One region of the Kitasatospora sp. NPDC057904 genome, then DNA from elsewhere that is predicted to be linked to it. Evidence: predicted binding sites of a transcription regulator. Region 1 holds the regulator's gene; each other region holds the start of a gene.
The links. The regulator HrcA, encoded in region 1, represses chaperone genes, less so after heat shock. The targets are predictions, from matches to a motif close to TTNGCACTCNGNNNNNCNGAGTGCNAA.

Region 1 (10,269 bases):
CCCTCGACGGGCTCGGCACCCGGCCGTTCGGCTTCTACCTGCACGTGCCGTACTGCGCCAGCCGCTGCGGCTACTGCGACTTCAACACGTACACCGCCACCGAGCTCCGCTCCTCGGGCGCGGTCGCCTCGCAGGAGACGTACGCCGACAACGTGATCGCGGAGATCCGGCTCGCCCGTCGCGTCCTGGGCGACACGGACCTCCCGGTGGAGACGGTCTTCCTCGGCGGCGGCACCCCGACGCTGCTGCCCGCCCGCGACCTGGTGCGGATGCTCGCCGCGATCCGCGACGAGTTCGGGCTCGCCGACGGCGCCGAGGTGACCACCGAGGCCAACCCGGAGTCCGTCGGCCCGGCCTACCTCGCCGAGCTGCGCGAGGGCGGCTACAACCGGATCTCCTTCGGCATGCAGAGCGCCCGCCCGCACGTGCTGCAGCTGCTCGACCGCCACCACACCCCGGGCCGCCCCGAGGCCTGCGTGGCCGAGGCCCGCGCGGCCGGCTTCGAGCACGTCAACCTCGACCTCATCTACGGCACCCCCGGCGAGTCCGACGACGACTGGCGGGCCTCCCTGGACGCCGCCATCGGCGCCGGGCCCGACCACGTGTCCGCCTACTCGCTGATCGTCGAGGAGGGCACCCGCCTCGCCGCCCGCGTCAAGCGCGGCGAGCTCCCGATGATCGACGACGACGTCCACGCCGACCGCTACCTGATCGCCGAGCGGGCGCTCGCCGCCGCCGGCTACCACTGGTACGAGGTCTCCAACTGGGCCACCACCCCCGAGGGCCGCTGCCGCCACAACGAGCTGTACTGGACCGGCGCCGACTGGTGGGGCGCCGGCCCCGGCGCCCACAGCCACGTCGGCGGCGTCCGCTGGTGGAACGCCAAGCACCCCGCCGCCTACGCCCGGGCGCTGGCCGAAGGCCGCACCCCCGCCCTGGCCCGCGAGGTGCTGACGGACGAGGACCGCCGCGTCGAGCGCATCCTCCTCGAACTGCGCCTCGCCGAGGGCATCCCGCTCACGCTCCTCACCGACACGGCCCGCGAGGCGGCCGCCGAGGCGCTCGCGAGCGGCCTCCTCGCCCCCGACACCTACGCCGGGGGCCGCGCCACCCTCACCCTCCAGGGCCGTCTCCTGGCGGACGCGGTCGTGCGTGACCTGGTGGACTGAGCCGACCTCTAGGGTGTTCGCGTGACTACTCCAAGTGCGCGAGTGTGGGGGGTTCTGGAGAGCCTTGAGATCCCGGAAGGTGTTCGCGCCGAGCTCATCTTCGGGGAGATCTTGCTGTCCTTGAGCTCCGACCTGACGACCAATCTCATCGTCGAGTCCCTGATCCATCAGATCCCCGCCGAGAGGTGGCATCGCTGGACCAGGCAGGATGTCTCCTGTGGTGGTGGCAGTCGATTGCAGCCGGATCTCGTGGTGTTCGAGAGAGGGGCTGCCGAAGCGACTGTGCCGGTGGCGACGGTGGAGGTGGTCTCGAAGACCAGTGCGCTCCGCGATTACCGGACCAAGCGCGAGCTCTACGCCGAGGGCACGATCCCCGTCTACCTGATCGTCGACCCGATCAAGGCCGTCTGTGTGCTGCTCACCGAACCCACCCGGGCGAGCGCCTCGGGTCTGCCGGATTACGTCTCCGAGCGGACCACCAAGTTCGGCGAGCCCATTCCGGTGCATCTGCTGGGCGTCACGCTCGACACCTCGGAGTTCCAGACCTACGCCTGACCCGGGAGGGTCGCGAAGTCGATCAACTCTTCCACCCTGCCCAGGAGTTCGGGCTCCAGGTCCTTGTAGGAGTTCACCTTCGACAGGATGTGCTTCCACGCCGCCGGGGTGTCGACGGGCCAGCCCAGGCGGCGGCAGACGCCTTCCTTCCACACCTCGCCGCGGGGGACCGTCGGCCAGGCCGGGATGCCGACCGAAGACGGCTTCACCGCCTGCCAGATGTCGATGTAGGGGTGGCCGACGACCAGCACGTCCTCGCCGGTGACCCGGGCGGCGATGCGGTGCTCCTTGGTGCCCGGCAGCAGGTGGTCGACCAGGACGCCGAGGCGGCGGCCGGGGCCCGGGGCGAAGTCGGCGACGATCGCGGGCAGGTCGTCCACGCCCTCCAGGTACTCGACCACGACGCCCTCGATCCGCAGGTCGTCGCCCCAGACCCGCTCGACCAGTTCGGCGTCGTGCCGGCCCTCGACGTAGATGCGGGACTCGCGCGCCACCCGGGCGCGGGCGCCGGGGACGGCGACCGAACCGGAGGCGGTGCGGGCCGGGGCGCGGACGGGGGCCGGGCCGGACGGCCGGACCAGGGTGACGACCCTGCCCTCCAGCAGGAAGCCGCGCGGCACCATCGGGAACACCCGGTGCTTGCCGAAACGGTCCTCCAGGGTGACGGTGAACCCCTCCGCCGTCTTCTCGCAGCGCACCACCGCCCCGCAGAAGCCGGTCGCCGCCTCCTCGACCACGAGGTCCCGCTCGGCGGGCACCTCCGGGGCGGGTGCCTGCTTCTTCCACGGCGGGGTCAGGTCGGGTCCGTACTGGCGGCTGCGCATGCCGGCGAGTCTACGGACGGCCCGTCAGAGCCCGGGCGCGCCCCACACCGGGAACCAGCGGCCGAGGTCCTTCTCCAGCCGCAGGTCGTTCGCCAGCATCGCGTTGATCTGCAGCTCCAGCGGGCTGTTGCGCCGCTCCCCGCCGCCGGGCATCGGCGCGAACGGGTAGAACGTGCCGCGCTTGTACAGGTAGACCAGCGCCAGCGACTGCCCCTCCCCGTTCCGGAAGCCCACCAGCGAGCAGAGCAGCTGCGGCCCGAAGCCGTTCGCCTCCAGCTCGCTGTTGACCGCGTGCAGGTCGTTCACCAGCTCCGGCAGTTCCTCCGCGGTGTGCCGGGCGAGCAGCCACGAGTAGCCGTAGCCGTCCTTGGAGGCCTCCACCGGGACGCCGCCGCGCTCGGTGTCGGCGTCGAGCAGCGCCCGCACCTGCTGCTCGACCTGGACGAACGCGGCGCCCTCGACGGCCGCGAAGCACACCGAGCCGAGCCCGGTGGGCAGGAACCCGGCGCCGGCCTCCAGGGTGAGCGCGGCCGAGGGGACGCCGAACAGCTGGTCGAGGTCGGGCTTGACGGGCTTGGTGCGGCCGAACAGGGCGTCCAGGATTCCCACGGCGGTCCCTTCAGGCGGGTCGGCGGGTCGGCGGGTCGGCGGGTCGGCGGGGCTCAGCGGCCCAGCTGGGCGGAGATCTTCGCCAGCTGCTCCAGCCGCTTCTCCAGCGTCGGGTGGGTGGAGAGCAGCTGGGAGGCCGTCTCCTTGGCGCTCAGCGCCGGGGCGAAGTAGAAGGCGTTGTAGGGCTGGGCCTGGCGCAGGTCCTTGGACGGGATCGCGGCGATCTGCCCGGTGACCTTGGTGAGCGCCGACGCGAGCGCGCTGGGCCGGCCGGTGAGCTGGGCGGCGGCGCGGTCGGCGGCGAGCTCGCGGTAGCGCGACAGCAGCCGCGTGAGCAGGAAGCTGATCGCGTAGACGACGATGGACACCAGCGGGATGATCAGCGCCGCGATCGCCGCGTTCTGGTCGTTGTTGTTGCGCCCGCCGCCGATGAACCCGCCGTACATGGCGATCCTGGTCATCGCCCCGGCGAGGACGCCGAGGAACCCGGCGATCGTCATCACGGCGACGTCCCGGTGGGCGACGTGCGAGAGCTCGTGCGCGAGGACGCCCTCCAGCTCCTCGGGCTCCAGCCGGCGCAGCAGGCCGGTGGTGACGCACACGACGGCGTTCTGCGGGTTGCGGCCGGTGGCGAAGGCGTTCGGCATGTCGCTGTCGGCGACCGCCACCCTGGGCTTGGGCATGTCGGCGAGCGCGCAGAGCCGGTCGACGGTGCCGTGCAACTGCGGGTACTGCTCGGGGGACACCGGGCGGGCGCCCATGGCCCGTTCGGTGATCTTGTCGCTGAACCAGAACTGGGCCACGAACAGCCCGCCGGAGATCAGCACGATCAGGGGCCAGGCGCCGCGCAGCAGCACGATCAGCAGGCCGGTGAATCCGACGTACAACAGCCCGATCACGAACATGGTCCCGACCATCCGGCCGGTCAGGCCGCGGTCGGGCGCGAATCGGGTGTGCTGGGCCGAGCTCGACATCGCTTGCTCCTCCGTTCGCCGTCCGCTATCGATGCTGCCACCCGGACGGCCGCGGGGCACCACCCCCGCGCCGGGAACTGCGGGCAGGATCACCCCCGCTGCGCCGTTCCTGCCGTCGGACCCGGGCCGTACACTGGCAGGTAGGGTTCTGGCACTCGTGCGCTCAGAGTGCCAAACCCGGGCCTTCCAGGCCCGCATCAGCTCGATACGTCACAACGGACAACGTGCGAAGACGGAGGTGCGTGCCCCATGGCCGGTGAGGTCCGCCAGCTCGACGACCGCAAGCTCGCCGTGCTGCGCGCGATCGTCCAGGACTACGTGGGCACCGAGGAGCCGGTCGGCTCGAAGGCCCTGGTGGAGCGGCACAACCTCGGGGTCTCCCCGGCCACCGTCCGCAACGACATGGCGGCGCTGGAGGAGGAGGGGTACATCCACCAGCCGCACACCAGCGCCGGGCGCATCCCCACCGACAAGGGGTACCGGCTGTTCGTCGACCGGCTCGCCGAGGTCAAGCCGATGAGCGCGCCCGAGCGGCGCGCGATCCGGCACTTCCTGGAGGGCGCGGTCGACCTGGACGACACCGTCGCACGCACCGTGCGGCTGCTCGCCCAGCTCACCCGGCAGGTCGCCGTCGTGCAGTACCCCTCGCTGAGCCGCTCCACCGTGCGGCACATCGAACTCGTCGCGCTCGCCCCGGCCAAGGTGATGCTGGTCCTGATCACCAACACCGGCCGGGTCGAGCAGCGGATGGTGGACTGCCCGGGCACCGTCGGCGAGACGGCCTTGTCGGACCTGCGGGCCCGGATCAACGCGCGGGCCGTCGGCCAGCGCCTGCCGGACGTCCCGGCGGCGCTGGAGGAGCTGCCCGCGATGTTCGAACAGGTCGACCGGCCGACCGTCACCACGGTCCTGGCGACGCTGTTCGAGGCGCTCGCCGAGCAGAACGAGGAGCGGATCATGCTGGCCGGCACGGCCAACCTGACCCGCTTCGGCCACGACTTCCCGCTCACCATCCAGCCGGTCCTGGAGGCCCTGGAGGAGCAGGTCGTCCTGCTCCGCCTCCTGGGTGAGACCACGGACGCGGCGATGACGGTCCGGATCGGCCGGGAGAACGCCTACGAGGGGCTGAATTCCACCTCGGTGGTGTCCGTCGGCTACGGTTCGGGCGACGAGAGCGTGGCCAAACTGGGTGTGATCGGTCCGACCCGGATGGACTATCCGGGCACAATGGGGGCGGTGCGAGCGGTGGCGCGGTACGTGGGTCAGATCCTGGCCGAGTCGTAGCAATCAGCCACCGCTGGACAGACCAGCGGTGGTGCCCTGTCGCAGCACTACTACAGGCGGAACAAGCGGAGCATTAGGTGGCCACGGACTACTACGCGGTACTCGGCGTCCGACGGGATGCGGGGCAGGACGAGATCAAGAAGGCGTTCCGGCGCCTGGCACGCGAACTGCACCCGGACGTCAACCCGGACCCGAAGACGCAGGAGCGGTTCAAGGAGATCAACGCCGCCTACGAGGTGCTCTCCGACCCGCAGAAGCGGCAGGTCTACGACCTCGGCGGCGACCCGCTCTCGCCGGGCGGCGGCGGTGGCGCGGGCGGCTTCGGCGCCGGCGCGGCCGGTTTCGGCTTCTCCGACATCATGGACGCCTTCTTCGGCGCCGCGGCCGGCCAGCGGGGCCCGCGCTCGCGCACCCGCCGCGGGCAGGACGCCATGATCCGGCTGGAGATCACCCTGGAGGAGGCCGCGTTCGGCACCACCAAGGAGCTCCAGGTCGACACGGCCGTCACCTGCACCACGTGCAGCGGGGAGGGCGCCGCGCCCGGCACCTCCGCGCAGACCTGTGACATGTGTCGCGGCAAGGGCGAGGTCTCCCAGGTCACCCGGTCCTTCCTGGGCCAGGTCATGACCTCCCGCCCCTGCCCGCAGTGCCAGGGCTTCGGCACCGTCGTGCCGACCCCGTGCCCGGAGTGCGCCGGCGACGGCCGGGTCCGCGCCCGCCGCACCCTGACCGTCAAGATCCCGGCCGGTGTCGACAACGGCACCCGGATCCAGCTGGCCGGCGAGGGCGAGGTCGGCCCCGGCGGCGGCCCGGCCGGCGACCTGTACGTCGAGATCGCCGAGACCACGCACACCGTCTTCCAGCGGCGCGGGGACGACCTGCACTGCACCGTCACCATCCCGATGACGGCCGCCTCGCTCGGCACCCAGGTGCCGCTGCAGACCCTGGACGGGCTGGAGGAGGTCGACATCCGGCCCGGCACCCAGTCCGGCCAGTCGATCCCGCTGCACGGCCGCGGCATCACCCACCTGCGCGGGGGCGGCCGGGGCGACCTGATAGTGCACGTCGAGGTGCAGACGCCCACCAAGCTCGACGCCGAGCAGGAGGAGCTGCTGCGCCGTCTCGCGGTGCTGCGCGGCGAGGAGCGCCCGTCCGGCCAGTTCGCGCCGGGCCAGCAGGGCCTGTTCTCGCGTCTGAAGGACGCGTTCAACGGCCGCTAGCCGTCCGCGGAGGGGTGCCGGGGCCTCGCCCCGGCACCCCTTTCGCGTTCCGTCCCCCCTGGTCGCGGGCCCTGGCCGTGGTTGCCGGCCCGGGCCGCAGGTCCCACCCCGGAAAGGTTCCCCCTCATGACCGCCCCCGTGTTCGTCGTAGAGACCGAGCGGATCGCCGCCGCCGCGCCCGGGGCCGTGGTGCGGCTGGACGGGCCGGAGGGGCGCCACGCGGCCGCGGTGAAGCGGCTGACGGCGGGCGAGGCGGTCACCCTGGCCGACGGGCTGGGGCTCGGCGTGGACGGGACGGTCGCCGAGGTGCTCGGCAAGGACGCGATCGACGTCACGGTGGCCGCCGTGCGCCGCGAGCCGGAGCCGGCGCCGCGGATCGTCGTCGTCCAGGCGCTGCCCAAGGGCGACCGCGGCGAGCTGGCCGTGGAGACCATGACCGAGGTCGGCGTGGACGTCGTGATCCCGTGGGCCGCCTCGCGCTGCATCACCCAGTGGAAGGGCGAGCGCGGCGCCAAGGCGCTCGCCAAGTGGCGCGCCACCGCCCGGGAGGCGGGCAAGCAGTCCCGCCGGCTGCGCTTCCCCGAGGTGCGGGACCTGATGACGACCCGCCAGCTGACCCCCGTCCTGGCCGGCGCCGCGTTCGCCGCGGTGCTGCACGAGGAGGGCTCCGAGCCGCTGGCCGCCGCCGCGCTGCCGGCCGCCGGGGACGTCGTCCTGGTGGTCGGCCCCGAGGGCGGCGTCTCCCCGGAGGAGCTGGCCGCCTTCGCCGAGGCGGGCGCGAAGCCGCACCGGCTCGGCCCGTCGGTGCTGCGCACCTCGACGGCCGGCGTGGCCGCCGGGGCGCTGCTGCTCGGGCGCACGGGGCGCTGGGCCTGACGGCCCCTGCGTTCGGGGGCCGCCCGGATCCCGCCCGGTTTTCGCCCGGTTCCCACTCGGATTCCGTCCGGATCCCGCCCGGTCTCACCCGGGTGGAGTCGGGTAAAAGCGGCCCGCCCCGTCCGCGTACGTGCCTACGCTGGCGGCGTGACGGAACCCCTCAGCAACCCTGTCGGCGCATACCTGCGCCACCCGCATCTGCACGGTGACCTGGTCACCTTCGTCGCCGAGAACGACGTCTGGCTCGCCCCTCTGGACGGTGGCCGGGCCTGGCGGCTGACGGCCGATCACCTGCCCGTCCACCACCCGCGGTTCTCCCCGGACGGGCGGCACATCGCCTACACCTCCGCCCGGGACGGCGCGCCCGAGGTGCACGTCGTGCCGGTGGACGGCGGCCCGTCGCGGCGTCTGACCCACTGGGGCAGCGGCCAGACCCAGCTACAGGGGTGGACCGCCGACGGCCGTCCGATCGCCACCACCACCGCCGGGCAGGCCACCCTGCGCCGCACCTGGGCGCACGCGGTGCCGCTGGACGGCGGCGAGCCGGTGCGGCTGCCGTACGGGCCGGTCGGCGGGCTGGCCTTCGAGCCGGACGGCGACCGGGTGCTGCTGGGCACCGTCAACAACCGCGAACCGGCCTGGTGGAAGCGCTACCGGGGCGGCCGGGCGGGCAAGCTGTGGATCGGCCGGGACGAGTTCGTCCGGATCCACGAGGACCTCGACGGGCAGCTCTCCTCGCCGCTGTGGGTGGCCGGCGCGGACGGCTCGCGGATCGCGTTCCTGTCCGACCACGAGGGCGTCGGCGAGCTCTACTCCAGCCTTCCGGACGGCACCGGCCTGCGCCGCCACACCACCTCCCCGGACGGCTTCTACGCCCGCAACGCCGCGACCGACGGCACCCGGGTGGTCTGGCACCGGGCCGGCGACCTGTGGCTCCTGGAGGACCTGGCCGAGGGCGCCGAGCCGCGCCGCCTGGACGTCCGGCTGGCCGGGCCGCGCACCGGCCGCCGCCCGCGCCCGGTGCACGCCGCGCACTGGCTGGAGACCGTCGCCCCGGACCGCACCGGCCGGGCCAGCGCCGTCGTGGTGCGCGGGAGCGTGCACTGGCTGACCCACCGCGAGGGCCCGGCCCGGGTGCTGGACGAGACGCCGGGCGTGCGCGGCCGGCTGGCCCGCGTGGTGCCGGGCGAGGACGGCGCGCAGGGCGTGCTGTGGGTGTCGGACGCCGGGGGCGAGGACGGGCTGGAGTTCGCCCCCGCCGTCCACGGCGCCGAGCGCCGCCGGCTGGCCGCCGGACAGCTCGGCCGGGTCAACTCGCTGATGGTCTCCCCGGACGGCAAGCAGGCGGCGCTCGGCGTGCACGACGGCCGGGTGCTGCTGGTGACGCTCGCCGACGGCGCCGTGCACGAGCTGGCCCGCAGCACCGACGGCGAGGTCAGCGGCCTGGTGTTCAGCCCGGACTCCGCGTGGCTGGCCTGGTCGCGCCCGGTGCCGGGCAGCGGGGCGTGGTCGCTGCGCCAGATCGTGCTGGCGAACCTGGCCACCCGGACGGTCGGCGAGGTCACCCAGCAGCGCTTCGTCGACACCGCGCCGGCCTTCACCGCGGACGGCCGCTACCTGGCCTTCCTGTCGGTGCGCAACTTCGACCCGGTCTACGACTCGCACGTCTTCGACCTGTCCTTCCCCAACGGCTGCCGCCCGTACCTGATCACGCTGGCCGCCGACACGCCGTCCCCGTTCGGCCCGCAGCGGGCCGGGCGCCCGCTCGGCGGGGAGGACGAGGAGCCGCGCGGCAAGAAGGGCGACGGCGAGGAGGGCGGCGCCGACGCCGCGCCGGTGACCAGGGTCGACCTGGACGGCATCGCCGACCGGATCGTCCCCTTCCCGGTGGAGGGCGGCCGCTTCGGCGCGCTCAAGGCGGGCAAGGACGGCGTGCTGTGGACGCGCCTGCCGCTGCTCGGCGAACTCGGCGACGAGGCGGCCTCGCTGGAGGACGAACGGCCCCGGGCCACGCTGGAGCGCTTCGACCTCAAGAAGCGCCGGGCCGAGCCGCTCGTGCACGGCCTGGACTGGTTCGCGGTCAGCGGGGACGGCAGCCGGCTGGCGGTCGTGGACGAGGGCGAGCTGCGGATCCTCCCGGCCGACCACAAGGCGGGCGACGAGGACGAGACGGCCGTCGACCTCGCCCGGCTGCGGGTGACGGTCGACCCGGCCGCCGAGTGGCGCCAGATGTACGCCGAGAACGGCCGGCTGATGCGCGACAACTTCTGGCGCCCGGACCTCTCCGGCGTCGACTGGGACGGCGTCCTGGAGCGCTACCGCCCGCTGGTCGAACGGGTCGGCTCGCACGACGACCTGGTCGACCTGCTCTGGGAGGTGCACGGCGAACTCGCCACCTCGCACGCCTACGTCATGCCCTACGGCCTGCACACCGAGCCCGCGCGGCGCCAGGGCCTGCTCGGCGCCGACCTGGTCAAGGACGGGGACCTCTGGCGGATCGCCCGGATCCTGCCCGGCGAGTCCTCCGACCCCCGGGCCCGCTCGCCGCTCGCCGCGCCCGGCGCCGCGATCCGCCCCGGGGACGCCGTCCTCGCCGTCAACGGCCGCCCGGTGGACCCGGTCACCGGCCCGGCGCCGCTGCTGGCCGGGACCGCCGGGCAGCCCGTCGAGCTCACCGTGGCCGGCAAGGACGGCACCGACCAGCGCCACCCGGTGGTCGTCCCGCTCGCCGACGAGGAGGCGCTGCGCTACCACGACT
Region 2 (10,269 bases), on a different contig from region 1:
TTCGACACCGCTACCCCCGCCGTCACCGCCGCCGTCCACGACGGCACGGCCGTCCTCGCCGAGACCGACCAGGTCGACGCCCGGCGCCACGGCGAACTGCTCCTGCCCGCCATCGACCGGGTGCTGCGGACGGCCGGCGTCGACAAGCAGCAGCTCACCGGCATCGCCGTCGGCGTCGGCCCCGGCCCGTACACCGGCCTGCGGGTCGGCCTCGTGACCGCCGCCGCGCTCGGCCACGCGCTGGGCCTGCCGGTGCACGGCGTCTGCACCCTGGACGCGATCGCGTTCCAGGCGCGCGCCGAGGGCCTGGCCGGGCAGCCGTTCACGGTGGCCACCGACGCGCGCCGCAAGGAGGTCTACTGGGCCTCCTACGACGCCGACGGCCGCCGCACCGAGGGCCCCGGCGTGGACCGCCCGGCCGAGCTGTCGCCGCAGCCGCGTTCGGTCGGCGCCGGCGCGCTGCTCTACCCCGACGCCTTCCCGGGCGCGCACGGCCCCGAGCACGTCTCGGCCGGCGCCCTGGCCGGCTTCGCCGCCGCCGAGCTGGCCGCCGGGCGCGAGCTGCTGCCGAACGTGCCGCTGTACCTGCGCCGCCCGGACGCCCAGGTGCCGGCCGGCTACAAGGCGGTGCTCCCGGCGTGAACCACGGCACCACCCTGCGCCCGATGCGCTGGTGGGACATCGAGCCGGTGATGGAACTGGAGCTGCGGCTCTTCCCCGAGGACGCCTGGTCCCACGGGATGTACTGGTCCGAGCTGGCCGAGACCCACCCCGGCGGCACCCGCCACTACACCGTCGCCACCGCCGCGGACGGCACGATCGTCGGCTACGCCGGACTGATGGCGATCGCCGGCGAGGGCGACGTCCAGACCATCGCCGTCGACGAACGCCACCAGGGCGCCGGCCTCGGCGCGGCGCTGCTCACCGACCTGATCCGGGAGTCCGCCCGGCGGGGCTGCGCCGAACTGCTGCTGGAGGTGCGGGTGGACAACCCGCGCGCCCAGCGGCTGTACGAGCGCCACGGCTTCCAGCCGGTGGGCATCCGGCGCGGCTACTACCAGCCCGCCAACGTCGACGCGCTGGTGATGCGCCTCGACCACCCCAGCACCGACAGCACCGACAGCACCGACCCGAAGGACATTGAGGACACCCGCCATGGCTGACGAACCGCTCGTCCTCGGCATCGAGACCTCCTGCGACGAGACCGGCGTCGGCATCGTGCGCGGCACCACGCTGCTGGCCGACGCGGTCGCCTCCAGCGTCAACGACCACGCCCGCTTCGGCGGCGTCGTCCCGGAGATCGCCAGCCGGGCCCACCTGGAGGCGATGGTCCCGACCATCCAGCGCGCCCTGGACACCGCCGGGGTCAAGGCGAGCGACCTGGACGGCATCGCCGTGACGGCGGGCCCCGGCCTGGCCGGCGCGCTGCTGGTCGGCGTCAGCGCCGCGAAGGCGTACGCCTGGGCGCTCGACAAGCCGCTGTACGGGGTCAACCACCTCGCCTCGCACATCTGCGTCGACCAGCTGGAGCACGGCCGGCTGCCCTCGCCGACCATGGCGCTGCTGGTCTCCGGCGGGCACTCCTCGCTGCTGCTCAGCGAGGACATCACGACCGACGTCCGCCCGCTCGGCGCGACCATCGACGACGCGGCCGGCGAGGCCTTCGACAAGGTGGCCCGGGTGCTCGGCCTGGGCTTCCCCGGCGGCCCGATCGTCGACCGCACGGCCCGCGAGGGCGACCCCAAGGCCATCGGCTTCCCGCGCGGGCTGAGCGGCAAGAACGACCCCGCGTACGACTTCTCGTTCTCCGGCCTGAAGACCGCCGTCGCCCGCTGGGTGGAGGCCAAGCGCCGGGCCGGCGAGGAGGTGCCGATCGCCGACGTGGCGGCGTCCTTCCAGGAGGCGGTCACCGACGTGCTCACCCGCAAGGCCGTCAGGGCGTGCAAGGACAACGGCGTCGACCACCTGATGATCGGCGGCGGGGTCGCGGCCAACTCGCGGCTGCGCGAGATGGCCCAGCAGCGCTGTGACCGGGCCGGGATCAAGCTGCGGGTGCCGCGCCCGGGCCTGTGCACCGACAACGGCGCGATGGTGGCCGCGCTGGGCTCCGAGATGGTGTGGCGCGACCGCGCGCCGTCCGCCTTCGACCTGTCGGCGGACTCCTCGCTGCCCGTCACCGACGTCCACGTCCCGGGCGTGGACCACCACCACGGCGACGTCCACGGCCAGGCGTACGAGGCCCTCGGCGGCGGTGCGGCGTGACCGTCGCCATGATGTGGGAGGCCCGCGCCGCCGACGGCCGCGGGGCCGAACTCGCCTCCTGGGCACGGGAGACGGCGATCCCGGCGCTGCGCGGCTCGGCGGGCCTGGAGCGCCTCGAACTGTTCGGCGCCCCCGGTGAGCGGGTGCTGCTGATCGCCTGGTGGAGCGGCGAGCCGGTGCCCGTCGCCGAGCCGCCGGCCGAGCTGCTCGGCCGTCCGGTGCACCGCTGGTCCTTCACCAGCGAGCACGTCGAGTAGGCCGGTACGGGAACCGCGCGCCGGGCCACTACCGTGCTAGCTGAGAAACGGCGGACGGACCAGGAGCGCGTGCGGTGAAGCAGGACGGCCGGAACAGGACCAAGGCGTACGCGGCGGGGGCGCTGGCCCTGCTGGCCCTCGCCACCGGGTGCGGCGGCAACGGGGACGGCGCCGCCGCCCCGGCACCCACGAGCGCGGCCCCGGCCGGGGGCCAGCCCGCCGGCGGCGCCGCGCCGACCGCCGCGGCGACCACGCCCGCGGCGGCGCAGGCCGCGGGCGACGCCGCGTGGGCGAAGTGGAACCTCAAGCCGCTGGCCCCGGCCCCCGCGCCGCCCGCCGACAAGCCCGTCAAGCTCGAACGGACCGGCACCGTACCGGTGTTCAGCGACGTGAAGACGAGCGACAAGGTCGTCTTCATCACCATCGACGACGGTGCCGAGAAGGACCCGAAGTTCGTCGAGATGCTGACCGACCTCAAGGTGCCGATCACGATGTTCCTGACCAAGGACATCGTCAAGAACGACTACGGCTACTTCAAGCCACTCCAGGCGCTCGGCAACCACATCCAGAACCACACCGTCACCCACCCGGTGATGAGCAAGCTCACGCCGGACAAGCAGAAGTCCGAGATCTGCGACGACCAGAGCGCGCTCACCCAGCAGTACGGCACCGCGCCGCTGCTGTTCCGCCCGCCGTTCGGGGACGGTGCCAACACGCCGACGCTCAACACCTCGGTGCAGGAGTGCGGTCCGCGGGCGGTCGTGCTGTGGCGCGAGTCCATGCAGATCCACGACATGCAGTACCAGGCGGCGGACAAGAAGCTGAAGCCCGGCGACATCATCCTGGCCCACTTCCGCGGGCCGAAGGAGCTCAAGGGCGCCACGATGACCCAGATGTTCGGCGAGCTGCTGGCCCGGATCCAGGAGCAGGGCTTCTCGGTGGCCCGGCTGGACGACTACATCCAGCCGCCGGCGTAGCCGTCCGGTCCGTCCGTCCGGTCAGCCGCTCCGTCCGTCAGGCGCGGCCGATCAGACCGGCTGACCGAGCATCATCAGCGGGCCGTTGTCGGTGCGGCTGAGGATCACCGTGACGGAGTTCGGCCCGGAGGGCTTGAGCTGGCGGCGCAGCTCCTCCGGGGTGATCGCCATCCCGCGCTTCTTGATCACCACGGTGCCGACCCCGCGTTCGCGCAGCAGGGCCTTCAGCTTCTTGATGTGGAAGGGCAGCACGTCGGTCAGCTCGAAGGCGTGCGCGTACGGCGTCGGGACCAGCTCGTCCGAGGTCAGGTAGGCGATCTTCGGGTCGATCAGCCGTCCGCCCACCTGCTCGGCCACCTCGGCCACCAGGTGGGCGCGGATCACGGCGCCGTCCGGCTCGTACAGGTACCGGCCGACCGGCCCGGCCGCCGGGTCGGGCAGATCGCCGCCGGTGAGGCTCGCGGCGTGCGGCAGGAGCGTCGCGCGGTGCGGGTGGGCGGCCTTGGTGCCGAACCAGAGCACCGCCTCCTTCACGTCCCCGTGGTCGGAGACCCACTCGGCCTCGGCGTCCTCGGGGACGGCCTCGTGCGGGATGCCCGGCGCGACCTTCAGCGCGCCGATCGGGGTCCGGCGGCCGGCCTCGACGGCCCACGAGAGCGGCGGGGCGTACGCCTCCGGGTCGAACACCCGGCCGCGCGCCGTCCGTCGCGCCGGGTCGGTGAACACCGCGTCGTAGCCGGTGACGTCCACGTCGGCGACGTCCGCGCAGCGCACCTCGACCAGGTCGGCGAGGCCCAGCGCGGCGGCGTTGGCGGCGGTGGCCGCGCAGGCGGCCGGGTCCCGGTCGACGGCCAGCACCTCGATCCCGGCCCGGGCCAGCGCCAGGACGTCCCCGCCGATCCCGCAGCACAGGTCGGCCAGCCGCCGCACCCCGAGCCCGGCGAAGCGCTGTGCGCGCCACTCGGCGACGCTGCGCCGGGTGGACTGCTCGACGCCGTTGGGCGTGAAGTACATCAGGTCGGCGTCCGCCCCGAACTTCGCGCGGGCGCGCTGGCGCAGCCGCGCCTGCCCGAACGCCGCCGACACCAGGTCGGCCGGGTGCTCGCGCCGCAGCCGGGTGGCCAGCGCGAGCTCCTCCTCGGGCGTGAACTCGCGCAGCGCGGCGAGCAGGTCCTGTCCCTCGGGGGTCAGCAGCGGCTGGAGGTTCTCGGTGTCCACGGGGCCATTCTCGCCGGTCGGGCGGTGTGGTGGCCGGTCCCGGGCGGTCGTGCAGGGCCGCGCGGGACGGCGGCCGCGCGTCCGCGGGCCGGGACGGCGGGGCGCGTCGTTGGCACTCTGGTTGACTGAGTGCTAACACGGGCCTATGGTCGTCCTTGGCACTCTCCACCTGGGGAGTGCTAACGCGAAGACGCGTGCCTGACCCCCGCGACGGCAGGTGCGCAGGTTCGCCCCTTACCCGTTAGAAAACCCCGTAATCTCCGAAGGGGAGCTCGGACGTGACCACCAGCAGCAAGGTTGCCATCAAGCCGCTCGAGGACCGCATCGTGGTCCAGCCGCTCGACGCCGAGACCACCACGGCCTCCGGCCTGGTTATCCCGGACACCGCCAAGGAGAAGCCCCAGGAGGGTGTCGTCCTGGCCGTCGGCCCGGGCCGCTTCGAGGACGGCCAGCGTCTGCCGCTCGACGTCGCCGTCGGTGACATCGTCCTGTACTCGAAGTACGGCGGCACCGAGGTGAAGTACCAGGGCGAGGAGTACCTCGTCCTCTCCGCCCGCGACGTTCTCGCCATCATCGAGAAGTAAGTCGTTCCGACCCGCCCCGGATCCGTGTCCCAAGTGACAGGGGCCCGGGGCGTGGTTGTTGGTTCACGTAGTTCGGCGGCCGGTGGGCCGGCCGCAGCCCCGAGGGAATAGGGAACATGGCGAAGATCCTGCAGTTCGACGAGGACGCCCGCCGCTCGCTGGAGCGCGGTGTCAACAAGCTGGCCGACACCGTCAAGGTGACCATCGGCCCCAAGGGCCGCAACGTCGTCATCGACAAGAAGTTCGGCGCCCCGACCATCACCAACGACGGTGTCACCATCGCCCGTGAGGTCGAGCTGGACGACCCGTACGAGAACCTTGGCGCTCAGCTCGTCAAGGAGGTCGCCACCAAGACCAACGACGTCGCGGGCGACGGCACCACCACCGCCACCGTGCTGGCCCAGGCCCTGGTCAACGAGGGTCTGCGCAACGTCGCCGCCGGTGCCGGCCCGGCCGCCCTGAAGAAGGGCATCGACAAGGCCGTCGCCGCCGTCTCCGAGCACCTGCTCTCGGTGGCCCGCGAGATCGAGGGCAAGGACGACGTCGCCGCCGTCGCGTCCCTCTCCGCCCAGGACACCCAGGTCGGCGAGCTGATCGCCGAGGCGATCGACAAGGTCGGCAAGGACGGTGTCATCACCGTCGAGGAGTCGAACACCTTCGGCGTCGAGCTCGAGTTCACCGAGGGCATGCAGTTCGACAAGGGCTACCTGTCGCCGTACTTCGTCACCGACGCGGAGCGGCAGGAGGCGGTCCTGGAGGACCCGTACATCCTGATCCACCAGGGCAAGATCTCCTCGATCCAGGAGCTCCTGCCGCTGCTGGAGAAGATCCTGCAGGGCGGTGCCTCGAAGCCGCTGCTGATCATCGCCGAGGACGTCGACGGCGAGGCGCTGTCGACCCTGGTGCTGAACAAGATCCGCGGCATCTTCAACGCCGTCGCCGTCAAGGCCCCGGGCTTCGGCGACCGCCGCAAGGCGATCCTCGGCGACCTGGCCACCCTGACCGGCGGCACCGTGATCTCCGAGGAGGTCGGCCTCAAGCTCGACCAGGCCGGTCTGGACGTGCTGGGCAGCGCCCGCCGCGTGACCATCACCAAGGACGAGACCACCATCGTCGAGGGCGCCGGCGACGCCGAGGCCGTGGCCGGCCGCGTCGCCCAGATCAAGGGCGAGATCGCCGGCACCGACTCCGACTGGGACCGCGAGAAGCTGCAGGAGCGCCTGGCCAAGCTGGCCGGCGGCGTCTGCGTCATCAAGGTCGGCGCCGCCACCGAGGTGGAGCTGAAGGAGCGCAAGCACCGCCTGGAGGACGCCATCTCGGCGACCCGCGCCGCGGTCGAGGAGGGCATCGTCGCCGGCGGTGGCGCCTCCCTGGTCCACGCCGCCAAGGTGCTGGACGGCGGCCTGGGCCTGTCGGGCGACGAGGCCACCGGTGTCGCCGTGGTCCGCAAGGCGCTGCACGAGCCGCTGCGCTGGATCGCCCAGAACGCCGGCCTGGAGGGCTACGTCATCACCTCCAAGGTCGCCGAGCTGGAGGCCGGCCAGGGCTACAACGCCGCCACCGGCGAGTACGGCGACCTGGTGAAGGCCGGCGTCATCGACCCGGTCAAGGTCACCCGCTCCGCCCTGGAGAACGCCGCCTCGATCGCCTCCCTGCTGCTCACCACCGAGACCCTCGTGGTGGAGAAGAAGGAGGAGGCCGCCGACGCCGGTCACGGCCACTCGCACGGCGGTCACGGCCACTCGCACTGAGGCCCCTGAAGTGGACCGGAGGCCCGGTCCGCCCCCATCCTGGGAGGCGGGCCGGGCCTCCGGCGTTCGGGCCCGGGGGTCCGCGAGTCCGCTTGAAGACTCAACTATCAGTGAAATTTTGCGTTCGGCAAAGATTGCCTTATAACTGAGGCATGATCGAGGCCCGCCACCTGCGCGTCCTGCGTGCCGTCGCCCGCACCGGCTCCTTCTCCGCCGCCGCGCGCGAGCTGGGCTGTACCCAGCCCGCCATCAGCCAGCAGATGAAGGCCCTGGAGAAGTCCGTGGACACCCCGCTGGTGGTCCGTTCGGGCCGGGGCATGCAGCTGAGCGAGGCCGGACGGGTGCTCCTCAAGCACGCCACCGGGATCCTGGCCGGGCTGTCGGCGGCCGAGGAGGAGGTCGCGGCCATCGCCGGGCTGCGGGCCGGGCGGGTGCGGCTGGTGTCCTTCCCGACCGCGAGTTCCACCCTGGTGCCGCCCGCCGTCGCCCGCCTGCGGGACAGCCATCCGGGGGTGCGCGTGTCGCTGGTCGAGGCGGAGCCGCCGGAGTCGCTGGCGATGCTGCGCGGCGGCGAGTGCGAGATCGCGCTGGCCTTCCGCTACCCGCAGTCCGAGGGCGCCACCGCTCTCCCGGTGCCCGCGCACGGCACGCCGCGCGAGGCGCGGGCCGAGGCGAACCTGGAGGCGCAGCAGCTGAGCGCCGGCACCGACTGGTCCGACCTGGTGGTCACGCCGCTGCTGGACGACCCGCTGGTGGGCCTGCTGCCGGCCGCGCACCCGCTGGCGGGGCGCGGCGGCGCGGTGGAGCTGGCCGAGCTGGCGGGGGAGCAGTGGATCGCCGGCTGCCCGCAGTGCCGCGGGCACCTGGTGGAGCTGTGCGCCGGTGCGGGGTTCGAGCCCCGGATCGACTTCGCGACGGACGACTACCCGGCGGTGGTCGGTCTGGTGGCGGCCGGGCTGGGGGTGGCGGTGCTGCCGCGGCTGGCGCTGGAGTCGGTGCGGCCTGACGGGGTGTCGACGGCGCCGGTGCGGACCGCCTCGGGGGCGCCGGCGGTGCGGCAGGTGGTCGCGCTGACCCTGCCGGACCTAGCCGAGGTGCCGGCCGTGGCGCTGATGCTGGAGCGGCTCGCGGGGGCCGCCGGGGCTCGCTGACGCAGGGTCACCGGCCGGGGGGCTTGGAGCGCCGCGAAGAAACGTTTCTTCACGGCGCGGCCTCGGCGTGGCGCTAGCGCTGGGCGACCGTCGGCGCGACCAGTGGGACCTCCACCAGCCGGTGCCGCGAGCGCCCGAGCAGCTCCTCGCGCTCGTCCTCGGTCATCCCGCCCCAGACGCCGTACGGCTCGCGGACCGCCAGCGCGTGCGCCGCGCACTCGGCGATCACGGGGCAGCGCGTGCAGACCTCCTTGGCGCTGGCCTCGCGCGAGCTCCGCGCGGCCCCGCGTTCGCCTTCGGGGTGGAAGAAGAGCGAGCTGTCCACGCCACGGCAGGCTGCGGAGAGCTGCCAGTCCCAGAGGTCCGCGTTGGGACCGGGGAGGCGGGAGAAATCTGCCATGGCTCATTCCCTTCAGAGGCTCGTCGGCCGCGGGCCGGCCCCAGCGGAGCTCGCTGCGGGCGTGGCGGGGCGTCGATGCACTGGTGTGGACACCTGGAAATATGACTTAAGGCAACTCCATGGACAAGTCACCCACAGAGTGGCACAACAGTCAATGACCATACGAAAGCTATAAAAACGGGCGAAGTGGGCATGGACTTCCGCAGGCGCGGACGTGGCAATCGGGTGGTCCGAGGGGCGCACGGAGCCCCGCACCGGTGTGCGGGTCGCACGCCGACCGCGCGCGAGCTGCACAAAAGTGCGGCGTGTGCACCGCGATGCGGCTGATCGGTAATGGGTTGGCCACGTACAGTGGTGGAGATGGCCCCGAAGGCCGTAACTCATTCGAGTGACGGTCGTTGGAAGTGCGGAGGCGGTTAGCGGGCGCCGGACGTCGGGAACGATCGCGGGGAAGTTGAGGCGATCAGCACGGACTCTGTCGCCGATCGGCCGTGTCGGAGAGGTTCGTACCAGCCAGGAGGCTCAACGTGACGCGGATCAGCTGCGGAGGACGACGGTCATGACTTCCGTTCTCGTTTGCGACGATTCCCCGCTCGCCCGCGAGGCGCTTCGCCGCGCCGTCGCGACCGTACCCGGTGTGGACCGGGTCACCACCGCGACGAACGGGGAGGAGGTCCTCCGCCGCTGGGTGGCCGACCGCTCCGATCTCGTGCTGATGGACGTCCGGATGCCCGGCCTCGGCGGGGTCGAGACGGTCCGGCGGCTGCTGTCCGCCGACCCGGGCGCGCGCATCATCATGCTCACCGTCGCCGAGGACCTCGACGGCGTCGCCCTCGCGGTCGCCGCCGGCGCCCGCGGGTACCTGCACAAGGACGCCTCGCGCGCCGAGCTGCGGGCCACCGTCACCCAGGCCCTCGCCGACCCGACCTGGCGGCTCGCCCCGCGCCGGCTGCGCAGCCCCGACATGGGCGCGGCGCCGACGCTGACGGCGCGTGAGATCCAGGTGCTGGAGGGCATGAGCCACGGCCGCAGCAACGCCGAGATCGGCCGCGAGCTGTTCCTCTCCGAGGACACCGTCAAGACCCACGCCCGGCGCCTGTTCAAGAAGCTCGGGGCCTCGGACCGGGCCCACGCGGTGGCGCTGGGTTTCCGCTGGGGCCTGGTCCGCTGACCGCAGGCGGCGCCGCCGGCTGCGGCGCGCCGCCGGTGTTTCCGGGGACGGGTGCCGCACGGACGTGTGACGTTACGGTCCCGAGGTTGCACCATGGAGTGGTGGAGCACCTCGGGGACCAGCGGACAGGCACTGCGGCGAACCACGCAGCCGCAGGACACTCGGCGGACGGCGCGGCGGACGGGACCACCGACGGCGGCGGGGCGGGAGGCGGCACGGTGCAGGAGGGGCCGGTGGTGCCCGGCGGCACGCCGCGCGGTGCCGCACCGCATAACGTTCCGGTGCACAACTCCGGACGCGGTGCCGCGTTTTCCCGTTCGACCAGGCACCATGGACCGATGCGTGACGACGTCGCCGGTGCGGCCGGCCAGGCGGACCCGGTGGAGGCCGAGCCCTCCGGCCCGGGTGGCGATCCGTCGTACGCCGATTCCGGCCCGCCGGGTGGGGTGCCCGGCGGTGGCGCCGGCCCCGGTCGTCCGCCCGTGCTCGGCGGCGGCG
Region 3 (10,269 bases), on a different contig from region 1:
GTCCTTGCGGTCCTCGACTTCGGGGCGGGCGGGCGTGTCCAGGGCCTGCGGCCGTGACAGGGCACCACATTAGGCCGAGTCCATGGGACGGCGTGCACGGGGACGGCCCGGAACGGGGCCTGTGTGAGGAGCCCAACTAAAGATATGGCAAAATGTTAGAATGAGTAACGATCCGCAAGAGGAGTATTGACGGCTTCTTAACGGGTCCGCGGCTCACCCCGGTACCACCAGCACTACCCGCATCACCTGCATCACCGAGAGACTCCAGCACCACCAGCACCACCGAGAGACACCAGCACCACCGAGAGACACCCCGCCCGCCCCCATGCCTGCACGAGGTGCCCCTGCGTGAACGTCGACCACCTGAACCAGCTGCTTCTCGAGTTCTCCGTGATCCTCCTGGTCGCGGTGGTCGCCGTGCGGATATCGACCCGATCAGGGCTACCCAGCCTCCTCATCTACCTCGGGATCGGCATCGCCCTCGGCCAGAACGGCATCGGCGTCACCTTCAACAACGCCGAGCTCACCCAGGTGATCGGCTACGCGGCCCTCGTGGTGATCCTCGCCGAGGGCGGCCTGAAGACCAGCTGGAGAGAGGTCAAGCCGGTGATGCCGGCGGCCACCGTGCTCGCCACCGTCGGCGTCGGGGTGAGCGTGTTCGTCACCGCCGCCGGCGCGCACTGGCTGGTCGGCCTGGACTGGCGCACCTCGATGCTGCTCGGCGCGATCGTCTCCTCCACCGACGCCGCGGCCGTCTTCTCCGTCCTGCGGATGGTCCCGCTGCCGCACCGGCTCACCGGCCTGCTGGAGGCCGAGTCCGGATTCAACGACGCGCCCGTCGTCATCCTGGTCGTCGCCTTCGCCACCACCGGCGAGCTGGACTCCTGGTACGTCCTGCTCGGCACGATCGCCGCCGAGCTCGCGATCGGCGCGGTGATCGGCCTCGCGGTCGGCAAGCTCGGCGCGTTCGGGATCAAGCACGTCGCCCTGCCGTCCTCCGGCCTCTACCCGATCGCCGTCATGGCGCTGACCGTGCTCGCCTACGCGGGCGGCGCGCTGCTGCACGGCTCCGGCTTCCTCGCCGTCTACATCAGCGCCGTGATCCTCGGCAACGCCAAGCTGCCGCACGGCCCGGCGGTGCGCGGCTTCGCGGACGGCCTGGCCTGGATCGGGCAGATCGGGATGTTCGTCCTGCTCGGCCTGCTGTGCACGCCCGAGACGATGGGCGACGCGGTGATCCCGGCGCTCGTCATCGGCGGGGTGCTGGTCTTCCTCGCGCGGCCGCTGTCGGTGGTGCTCACGCTGACGCCGTTCCGGGTGCCCGGCAAGGAGCAGGCCCTGCTGAGCTGGGCCGGGCTGCGCGGGGCGGTGCCCATCGTGCTCGCCACCATCCCGGTGGTCTCGGGCGCGCACAAGGCCGAGGACGTCTTCAACATCGTCTTCATCCTGGTCGTCGTCTTCACCCTGCTCCAGGGCCCGACCCTGCCCTGGGTGGCCAGGCAGCTGAAGATCGGCGAGGGCGCGATGGGCCAGGACCTCGACATCGAGTCCGCGCCGCTGGAGAAGCTGCACGGCCACCTGCTGTCCGTCGCGCTCTCCCCCGAGTCCCGGATGTCCGGCGTGGAGGTCGGCGAGCTGCGGCTGCCCAAGGGGGCGGCGGTCACCCTGGTCGTCCGGGAGGGGAGCTCCTTCGTGCCGGACCGGGCGACGGTGCTGCGCGGCGGCGACGAGCTGCTCGTCGTCACGACGGACGAGGTCGGCGAGGCGGCGGAGAAGCGGCTGCGGGCCGTGGACAAGGGCGGCAAGCTCGCGGGGTGGCTGTACGGGAAGTGAGCCGTACAGTAGTGGCGTACCGGGCCTTTCGGGGCCTGGAAGCCCGTTCCGGCTTGGATCCGTTGGGGCCTAGCGCTATCTACGCGCGTAACTGTATGGTGGAAGAACACCGCTTTTTGACCAACCCAGCATCTGCCTGATGCAGAGTTGGCGCGACCGCTCGGCGGCTGCGGCCCGGCTCTCGGCAACCACGCCGGAGCGGCCCGGTATCTACCCCGGTCGACGCACGAGAGGACGACTCTCGGCGCCGTCGGGGCCACCCCATGCCCTTGCCGCGCTACCAGGCAGCAGGAAGGACGACCGTGACGGCCCGCCGAACGGTCGACGACGCCACGAACACCCCCACCGCCCCGGACGCCGCACCCGCGCGCGTCGGGTACGGCGCGCTGCTGCGCACCCCGGGTGCCTGGACGTTCCTGGCACCCGCGTTCGTCGCGCGGCTGCCCTACGCCATGCTCGGCATGGGCATCCTGATGCTCGTCACGGGCACCGGCGGCTCGTGGGGCACGGCCGGCACCGTCACGGCGGTCGCCGCCGTCGCCCAGGCCCTGATCGGCCCGCAGACCGGCCGGCTCGCCGACCGGTACGGGCAGGCCACCGTCCTCGTCCCGACCGTCTTCGTGCACGCCGCCTCGGTCGCCGCGCTGATCGTCCTCGCGAACGGCCACGCGCCGGCCTGGAGCCTGTGCCTGGCCGCCGTCCCGGCCGGGGCCAGCGTGCCGCAGATCGGCGCGATGGTCCGCGCCCGCTGGGTGGCCAAGCTCGGTGCCGAGGGCGCCTCCGCCTCCTCCGCCGCCAAGGTCGGCACCGCGTTCGCGTTCGAGTCCGTCACGGACGAGCTCACCTTCGTCGTCGGCCCGATCCTGGCCGCCAAGATCGCCACCTCGGTCAGCCCCTCCGCGAGCCTGATCACGGAGGCCGCGCTCACCTTCGTCGGCGGCCTGGCCTTCGCCGCCCAGCGCCGCACCGCGCCGGCCCGGATCGTGCCGCGGCCCGGGGCGCAGCGCGTCTCCGCGCTCGCCTCGCCCGGCGTCCGGCTGCTGGCCGGCGCCATCCTCGGCGTCGGCGCCGTGTTCGGCGGCATGCAGGTCTCGGTCAACGCCTTCGCCGACTCGGTCGGGCAGCACGCCGCGGCCGGCACCGTGTACGGCATCTTCGCCGGCGGCTCGATGGTGGCCGGCGTGCTCTACGGCGTGATCGCCTGGCGGCGCGCGGTGCAGCAGCGCATGATCACCAGCTACACCCTGCTGGTGCTGGGCTGCTCGACGCTGTGGGCGATGCCCAACCTGGTCACCCTCTCGATCGCCGGACTGGTCTGCGGCCTCGCCATCGCGCCGACCCTGATCAGCGGCTACACCCTGGTCGAGACGCTGGTCGCGGACGGCGCCAAGACCGAGGCCTTCACCTGGCTGACCGGCGCCATCGGCCTCGGCCTGGCGGTCGGCTCGATGGTGGCCGGGGGGCTGATCGACAGCCACGGGCCGTCGGCCGGGTTCCTGGTGCCGGCCGTCGGCGCCGGGCTGGGCCTGGCCGCGCTGGTCTCGCTGCGGCACCTGCTGGCGCCGTCGGGCGGGGCGAGCACGGTGGTCGCCGGATCCGGCGCCGGCACCGTCCCGGCCGCCGCCGAGCCGCAGCTGGTGGGCGCCGCCAAGGGCTGACGGCGGCCCGACCGGGCCCATGTCACACCGGAGTCGCTGGACTCATCCAGCGGAATACCGCATCATTGACCATCGTTAGCACTCATCAGGCGCGAGTGCCAGGAGGAAGACAAGTGCCCACGTACCAGTACCAGTGCACCGAGTGCGGCAACGGCCTGGAGGCGGTGCAGAAGTTCACCGACGACGCGCTGACCACCTGCCCCGACTGCCAGGGGAAGCTGCGCAAGGTCTTCTCGGCCGTGGGCGTGGTCTTCAAGGGCTCGGGCTTCTACCGGACCGACAGCCGCTCCTCGTCGAGCAGCTCGGTGAGCTCCTCGTCGTCGGGCTCGTCGACGACGTCCTCGTCGTCCGGGTCGTCCTCGACCCCGGCGTCGTCCACCTCGGGCTCGTCCTCCCCGGCTCCGGCCGCCGGCTGACCCCAGCACGCACCGGAAGGCCCGCTGCCCCGCTCCACGCGGTGGCGGCGGGCCTTCCGCCGTTCTCGGGGCAGCTCCCTCATCGCCGGGCGCGTCAACGTTCACGGGCCCGGCCAGCTCGTACGGGTGTACGGAATCGTCCACAGGGCCGGGGTTTTCCACAGGCTGCGGATAACATCTTCCGGCTTTCGCGGCGGACGCTCATCGTGGGGTCACCAGAGACCGACCGACCCCGGAGGTGGTTCCCGATGAACGCCCTCAGCCACGCCGTCCCGCTGCCCGCACCCGCCGTTCCGCCCCGACGGGCCGTGCCGAGCTTCCGGCCGATCCGGCGCGGGGCCGGCGGACGGCACCGCTGGTGGCGCGCCGTCCGGCGGCGGGCCGGGGTGCCGGCGTTGGTGCTGCTCGCGGTGGCCGCGGCGCTCGCGTTCGGGCCCGCACGGGCCGGGCTGCCGCCGCCGTCCGGTGGCGCGCTGGGCCAGGCGGGTTGTCAATCCTGGGCTTCGGATGATCACCCGTAACCGGCCGACGACTTCGTCGTTCGAGGCGGCATGAAGGGCTTCAAGGAATTCCTGCTGCGTGGAAATGTCGTCGAGCTCGCCGTCGCCGTCGTCATCGGCGCGGCCTTCACCAACATCGTCAACGCCTTCGTCAAGGGCGTCATCAACCCGATCGTCGGTGTATTCGGGACGAAGGACCTCGCGTCCTACAGTTCCTGCCTCAAGGGGCCCTGCGAGGTGGCCCCCACCGGCGAGGTCGTGTCCGGGATCCTCATCCTCTGGGGCTCGGTGCTCAGCGCCGTGCTCCAGTTCCTGATCACCGCCGCCGTCGTCTACTTCGTCCTGATCATTCCCATGAACCGCATGGCCGCCCGGCGCAAGTCCCTCGCCGAGGAGGTGGCGGAGGCCGAGGCCAAGGAGGTCCAGCTGCTCACCGAGATCCGCGACGCACTGGTCGCCCCGCTGCGCTGAGCGCGGCCCGTCCCGTCCCGTCCTGCCCTCGTCCCTCGTTCCTCGTCCCGCTCAGTCGCCGTGGTGCGGCGGGCGCTGGCTCAGGTACCAGTCCAGCCCCCGCCCGCTCCCGGCCCCGGGGCGGTCGCCCCAGCCGGAGTCGGTGTCGTCCCGGGAGTGCCGGTCCAGCGGGTCCCCGAAGACGAGGCGCGCCTTCGCCCGCGCCTGCTCCTTCGCCTCGCGCTCCCGCGCGGCCTGCTCCGGCTGATCCGGCGCCTCCTGCTCCTGCGCCCGGCCACCTGCCTGGCCCTGTCCCTGCTCGCTCACCCTGTTCACCCCGCTGCTCGACCCGGTCGTCCTGCCCCTCCAGCCTAAGAGCCCGAGACGGACCGCGGGCCCGGGTGCGGAGCGCTCCGCACCCGGGCCCGGTCCAGGGCTCGGTCCCCGCTCCCCGATCCCCTCACGTCCCTTTCCCCGTACGCCCTAACTCCCCTTACGCCTTACGCCTTACGCCGCCTCGAAGCCGGCGTGGTCGGCGATCTTCTTCAGCTCGGCCAGCGCGTGCTTCTCGATCTGCCGGATCCGCTCCCGGGTGAGGCCGTGCTGCTTGCCCACCTCGGTGAGGGTGCGCTCGCGGCCGTCCTCCATCCCGTAGCGGGAGCGGATGATCGAGGCCGTGCGGTCGTCCAGCCGTCCGATCAGGTCGTCCAGCTCCTCGCGGCGGAGCATGACCATCACGGCGTCCTCGGGGGACGTCGCCCCGGTGTCCTCGACCAGGTCGCCGAACTGGGTCTCGCCCTCGTCGTCGACCGACATGTTCAGGCTGACCGGGTCGCGCGCCCAGTCCAGCACGTCCTTGATCCGGGCCTCGGTGGTGTCCAGCTCGGCCGCGATCTCGGCCGGCTCGGCCTCGCGGCCCAGCTCCTTGGACTTCTCGCGCTGCACCCGCCGGATCCGCCCCAGCTCCTCGACCAGGTGCACGGGCAGCCGGATGGTGCGGGACTGGTCGGCGATCGAGCGGGTGATCGCCTGCCGGATCCACCAGGTCGCGTAGGTGGAGAACTTGAAACCCTTGGCGTAGTCGAACTTCTCGACGGCCCGCACGAGGCCCGCGTTGCCCTCCTGGATGAGGTCCAGCAGCGGGAGGCCGCTGCGCGGGTACCGGCGGGCGACCGCCACCACGAGCCGGAGGTTGGAACGGATGAAGACGTCCTTGGCGCGCTCGGCGTCGTCGGCTATCGCCTCCAGCTCCTCACGCGTGGCGCCCTCGGGGAGCCCGCCCTCCTCCAGCAGGTGCTGGGCGTACACACCGGCCTCGATCCGCAGCGAGAGCTCGACCTCCTCGGCGGCATCGAGCAGGGGCGTCCTGGCGATCTCGTCGAGGTACATGCCGACCAGGTCACGGTCGGCCTCAAGGTTGGTCGGGCGGGCCGCGCGAGTCCGGTCGGCCCTGTCGCGAACGACGGCACGGGTGGCCATGCTTGCTCCCTTTGCTGGTGTTGCCGAGGAATGCCTGCCTGCCCCGAGAGGGCAAGAATGCGGGCCCCGGGGGGCTCACACGTAACGATCCAACGAACAGATTCCGGACAACATTCCCAAGTTACTCAGATTCTTCCCCGCGATGCAGTATCCTGCCGGTTTTCACCCCGGTTCTGAACGCAGGGTGACCGGCCGGGCGCGTCGGGTGCGCGCGACGCGACCATTTCGGAGCGGATATCCGGAGAACCCCCCGGGCGCCCCGCTCGTTCCCGCACGCCCCACTCTCCACCCGCTCCCGCACCCCTGCGCACGCAGATCCTCCGCACAAAAGATGCGGAATCGCTATCACCTGGGCGCCCGATCAGCACAGGACGCTGGGAAGGTGTCAGGCATGCACCTGACCAACAGCGCGACTGCCGCCACTGTGCGTCACCGCCGGGCCCTTCGGGGCACGGCGCTGGCGGTGGGCTGCGCCCTGCTGTTCGGCCTGCTGGCCGTCCTGGTGACCCGCCACTGGCAACCCCTCTACCGGTTCGACCACGGCTGGATCGCGGAGACGCACTCCTACGCCCGTGGGCACCGGGCCTGGACGGCCGCGGTGCAGACCCTCTCCGACATCGGCGGCACGGTCACGATGCGTGTCCTGCTGGCCATCGCGGCCTGCTGGCTCTGGCTGATCGGCGCCCGGGTGCTCGCCGGGTGGGCCGTCGCGCAGGCCCTGGTCGGGTGGGGCGCCCAGTGGGCGCTGAAGCTCGCCTTCGGCCGCCAGCGGCCGTCCTTCACCGACCCGGTCTCGCACGCGGGCGGGCCGGCCTTCCCCTCCGGGCACGCGATGGCCTCCGCGATCACCTGCGCGGTGCTGGTCGGGCTGTTCTGGCCCCGGGCCGGACGCTCCGGGCGGATCGCCGCCTGCGCGGTGGCGACCGCGGCCGTACTGACCGTCGGCTGGACCAGGATCGCGCTCGGCGTGCACTGGCCGAGCGACGTGCTGGCCGGCTGGCTGGCGGCCGGCTTCGTACTGGGCGCCGTCACCGCGGCGGTCGAGCTCTGGCGCCCGGGCGCCCTGGCCCGCGACATCCGGCGGGTCAACTGGCGGACCAGGCCCAGGGTTCAGCGTGTCATCGCGCCCTCCTTCCGGCCCGCCCGCGGCGACCGTCCGGCCGACGGCGCCGACCACCCCGACGGGGCCGCCCTCTGACCGCCGTCCAGGGCCACGGCACTAGCGTGGCGGGCATGTCCCGTATCCAGGAAGCCCCCCACGAGTCCGCCGCCCACGCCCGTTACCCCGAGCGTCCGTTGCGGATCGCCACCGTCCAGGACCAGGCCGTCGCGGGCGACATCCCCGCCAACGCGGCCACCGCCGCCGGGCTCATCCGCGAGGCCGCCGCGGCCGGCGCCCGGCTGGTGCTGTTCGCGGAGAAGTTCCTCGCCGGCTACGAGCCCGGGCTGATCAGCGCCGATCCGCTCAAGTGCGCCGTCCAGCCCGGCGATCCGCGTCTCGCGCCGATCGCCGAGGCCTGCCGCGAGACCGGCACCGCCGCCGTGGTCGGCGCCGCCGCCCAGGACGGGCTGGACCTGCTCGTCTCCGCCTTCGTGTTCGGCCCGGACGGCACGGTCGTCACCCGCTACGACAAGCAGCACCTCTTCAAGACCGAGCAGTCCTACTACCGCCCGGGGACGGTCGGTTGCAGCCTGGAGCTCGACGGCTGGCGGCTCGGTCTCGGCATCTGCTACGACTCCGGCTTCCCCGAGCACGCCCGCTCCGCCGCGCTGGACGGCTGCCACGCCTACCTGGTCGGCGCCCTGTTCAGCACGGGGCACGGCCACCACGAGTCCCGCACCTGGTTCCCGGCCCGCACGCTCGACAACACCCTCTACACGGTGCTCGCCAACCACATCGGCGTCACCGGCGGCTGGCACACCTGCGGCGGCAGCGCGGTCTGGGGCCCGGACGGCCGCCTGATCGCCGAGGCCGGCGAGGACCGCCGCGAGATCGTCCTCGCCGACCTCGACCCCGCCGTCCTGCGCGGCGCCCGGGAGGCCGAGACCCTGCTCGCCGACCTGGCCGCCCACCCCACGCCCGCCGCCCGCGCCGGGCACGTCCTCGCCTGATCCCGCCTCAGCCGCGGGAGCCGCACGAGCGGCCCGGGAACGCCGAGAGGCCCCCGACCACACGGGTCGGGGGCCTCTCGCTGCTACGTGCCCCAGGCAGGATTCGAACCTGCGACACCGGCTTTAGGAGAGCCGTGCTCTATCCCCTGAGCTACTGAGGCGGGCCGTGTGGTCACAAGGCCGTCCACAGCGTACCGGATCAGGGGTGGGGGCGGTGGCGGTGGCGGATGGTACGGGCGCCGACGGGGTGTCAGGGTGGGGCAAGTAGCCTTCAAGGAACGTGTTCGAAGTTCGGCTTTCCGATCGAAGGTCCAGATGCGCCCTGCTGTGCACCCCCTCGGCCGACTCCTGCGGTCCGTGTGGCTGTGGCCGGCGGTGGTGATGCTCGGCCTGGGGCTGTTCCGGCTGGGGACGCCGGTGCTGTGGCGGGACGAGGTCGCGACGTGGACGGTGGCGACCCGCTCCCTGCCGGACCTGCTGCGCCTGCTCCAGCACGTGGACGCCAGCAACGGCGCGTACTACCTGCTCATGCACGCCTGGACGGCGGTGTTCGGGGACTCGGCGGTCTCGCTGCGGCTGCCGTCGGTGCTGGCGATGGCCGGGGCGGCGGCGTTCGTGGGGCTCGCCGCCGAGCGGCTGTTCGGCGGGCGGGTGACGGCGGTCGGGTCGGGGCTGCTGTTCTGCGCGGTGCCGCAGGTGTCGCGGTTCGCCCAGGAGGCGCGCGCCTACGCGTTGGTGACCTGCGCGATCGCGGCGGCGACCTGGTTCCTGCTGCGGGCGCTGGAGCGGCCCGGGTGGCGGCGGTGGGCGCCGTACTGCGTGGCGATGGCGGTGGCGGGGGTCCTGCACCTGGTCTCGTTCAGCACGGTGGCCGGGCAGGCCGCCGTGGTGCTGCTGCACCTGTGGCGCACCCGCGGGACGGCGGACCGGCGGCTGCTGTGGCAGTACCCGGCGGCGGTGCTGGTGGCGGCGCTGCCGCTGGTGCCGGTGGTGGTGCTGGGCGCCCGGCAGTCGGAGCGGCAGCTGGGCTGGATAGGGACGCCCACGCTGGACGCGCTGTGGCACTTCGGGGAGACCCTGGCCGGGGCGCCGGACGTGTTCATCGCCGTCGTCCTGCTGGCCGTCCCGGCCGTGGTGCTGCCGGGCCGGCGGGTGCAGGCGCTGCAGGCGCTGCTGCTGGCGGTGGTGCCGGTGGTGGGCGTCTGGCTGGTGTCGCAGGGCGGCACGTCGTACTTCGTCGACCGGTACCTGCTGTTCACCGTGCCCGCCTGGGCGGCGCTCGGCGGGGGCGGCGTCGCCGCGGTCTACAAGGCGCTGACGGGCCTCGCCCGGCGTGGCCCGCGGCGCAAGCGGCTGCGCGTGGCCGGGATGGCGCTGGCGCTGGCGCTGCTCGCGGTGCCCTCCTGGGCGGCGCTGCCGCGGCAGGCCACGGTGCGGTACGAGTCGGCGCACGCGCACGAGCCGTTCCGCGCGGCCGCCGGGCTGATCGCCGCCGGCTACCGGCCCGGGGACGGGCTCGCCGTCCCGCTGGGCGACCAGAGCTGGGCGATGATCGGCCCCGGCGTCGCCTACTACCTGCCGGCGGACGTCCGCCCGTACCCGGTGTTCGTCGCGCAGGGCGCGGTCGAGGCGGCGGAGCTGTCGCCGACGGCGTGCGCCGTCCCGGCCGACTGCCTGGGGCGGGCCGACCGGATCTGGCTGGTCGTCCTCGGGCAGACCACGGACCCGCTCGCCGCGATGCTGCCGGACGACGCCCAGGCGCTGCGGGCCCGCTACGGCGCCCCCACCCGGGTGACGCCGCTGGACGGCGCCACCCTGGCG

Region 2: the regulator HrcA is predicted to act here: its motif matches at 4,824-4,850, upstream of groES (co-chaperone GroES).
Region 3: the regulator HrcA is predicted to act here: its motif matches at 3,567-3,593, upstream of ACFVSN_RS32380 (FmdB family zinc ribbon protein).

What each region holds. Positions count from the first base shown of each region.
Region 1 covers NZ_JBHVOL010000009.1:310,612-320,880, reverse strand. Annotated here, with positions in the region: gene hemW (radical SAM family heme chaperone HemW) at 1-1,169, shown strand, start outside; gene ACFVSN_RS24305 (Uma2 family endonuclease) at 1,191-1,724, shown strand; gene ACFVSN_RS24300 (DUF3097 domain-containing protein) at 1,715-2,548, opposite strand; gene ACFVSN_RS24295 (hypothetical protein) at 2,573-3,157, opposite strand; gene htpX (zinc metalloprotease HtpX) at 3,211-4,131, opposite strand; gene hrcA (heat-inducible transcriptional repressor HrcA) at 4,381-5,415, shown strand; gene dnaJ (molecular chaperone DnaJ) at 5,493-6,635, shown strand; gene ACFVSN_RS24275 (16S rRNA (uracil(1498)-N(3))-methyltransferase) at 6,762-7,511, shown strand; gene ACFVSN_RS24270 (S41 family peptidase) at 7,659-10,269, shown strand, end outside.
Region 2 covers NZ_JBHVOL010000012.1:190,697-200,965, reverse strand. Annotated here, with positions in the region: gene tsaB (tRNA (adenosine(37)-N6)-threonylcarbamoyltransferase complex dimerization subunit type 1 TsaB) at 1-642, shown strand, start outside; gene rimI (ribosomal protein S18-alanine N-acetyltransferase) at 666-1,163, shown strand; gene tsaD (tRNA (adenosine(37)-N6)-threonylcarbamoyltransferase complex transferase subunit TsaD) at 1,156-2,262, shown strand; gene ACFVSN_RS28480 (hypothetical protein) at 2,259-2,519, shown strand; gene ACFVSN_RS28475 (polysaccharide deacetylase family protein) at 2,594-3,496, shown strand; gene ACFVSN_RS28470 (methyltransferase domain-containing protein) at 3,548-4,714, opposite strand; gene groES (co-chaperone GroES) at 4,993-5,298, shown strand; gene groL (chaperonin GroEL) at 5,415-7,049, shown strand; gene ACFVSN_RS28455 (LysR family transcriptional regulator) at 7,202-8,200, shown strand; gene ACFVSN_RS28450 (WhiB family transcriptional regulator) at 8,274-8,600, opposite strand; gene ACFVSN_RS28445 (response regulator transcription factor) at 9,160-9,771, shown strand; gene shbA (RNA polymerase sigma factor ShbA) at 10,110-10,269, shown strand, end outside.
Region 3 covers NZ_JBHVOL010000016.1:103,018-113,286, reverse strand. Annotated here, with positions in the region: gene ACFVSN_RS32390 (potassium/proton antiporter) at 349-1,833, shown strand; gene ACFVSN_RS32385 (MFS transporter) at 2,136-3,491, shown strand; gene ACFVSN_RS32380 (FmdB family zinc ribbon protein) at 3,605-3,907, shown strand; gene ACFVSN_RS32375 (hypothetical protein) at 4,156-4,428, shown strand; gene mscL (large conductance mechanosensitive channel protein MscL) at 4,459-4,878, shown strand; gene ACFVSN_RS32365 (hypothetical protein) at 4,930-5,184, opposite strand; gene ACFVSN_RS32360 (sigma-70 family RNA polymerase sigma factor) at 5,365-6,336, opposite strand; gene ACFVSN_RS32355 (phosphatase PAP2 family protein) at 6,728-7,534, shown strand; gene ACFVSN_RS32350 (carbon-nitrogen hydrolase family protein) at 7,570-8,448, shown strand; tRNA gene ACFVSN_RS32345 (tRNA-Arg) at 8,537-8,609, opposite strand; gene ACFVSN_RS32340 (glycosyltransferase family 39 protein) at 8,764-10,269, shown strand, end outside.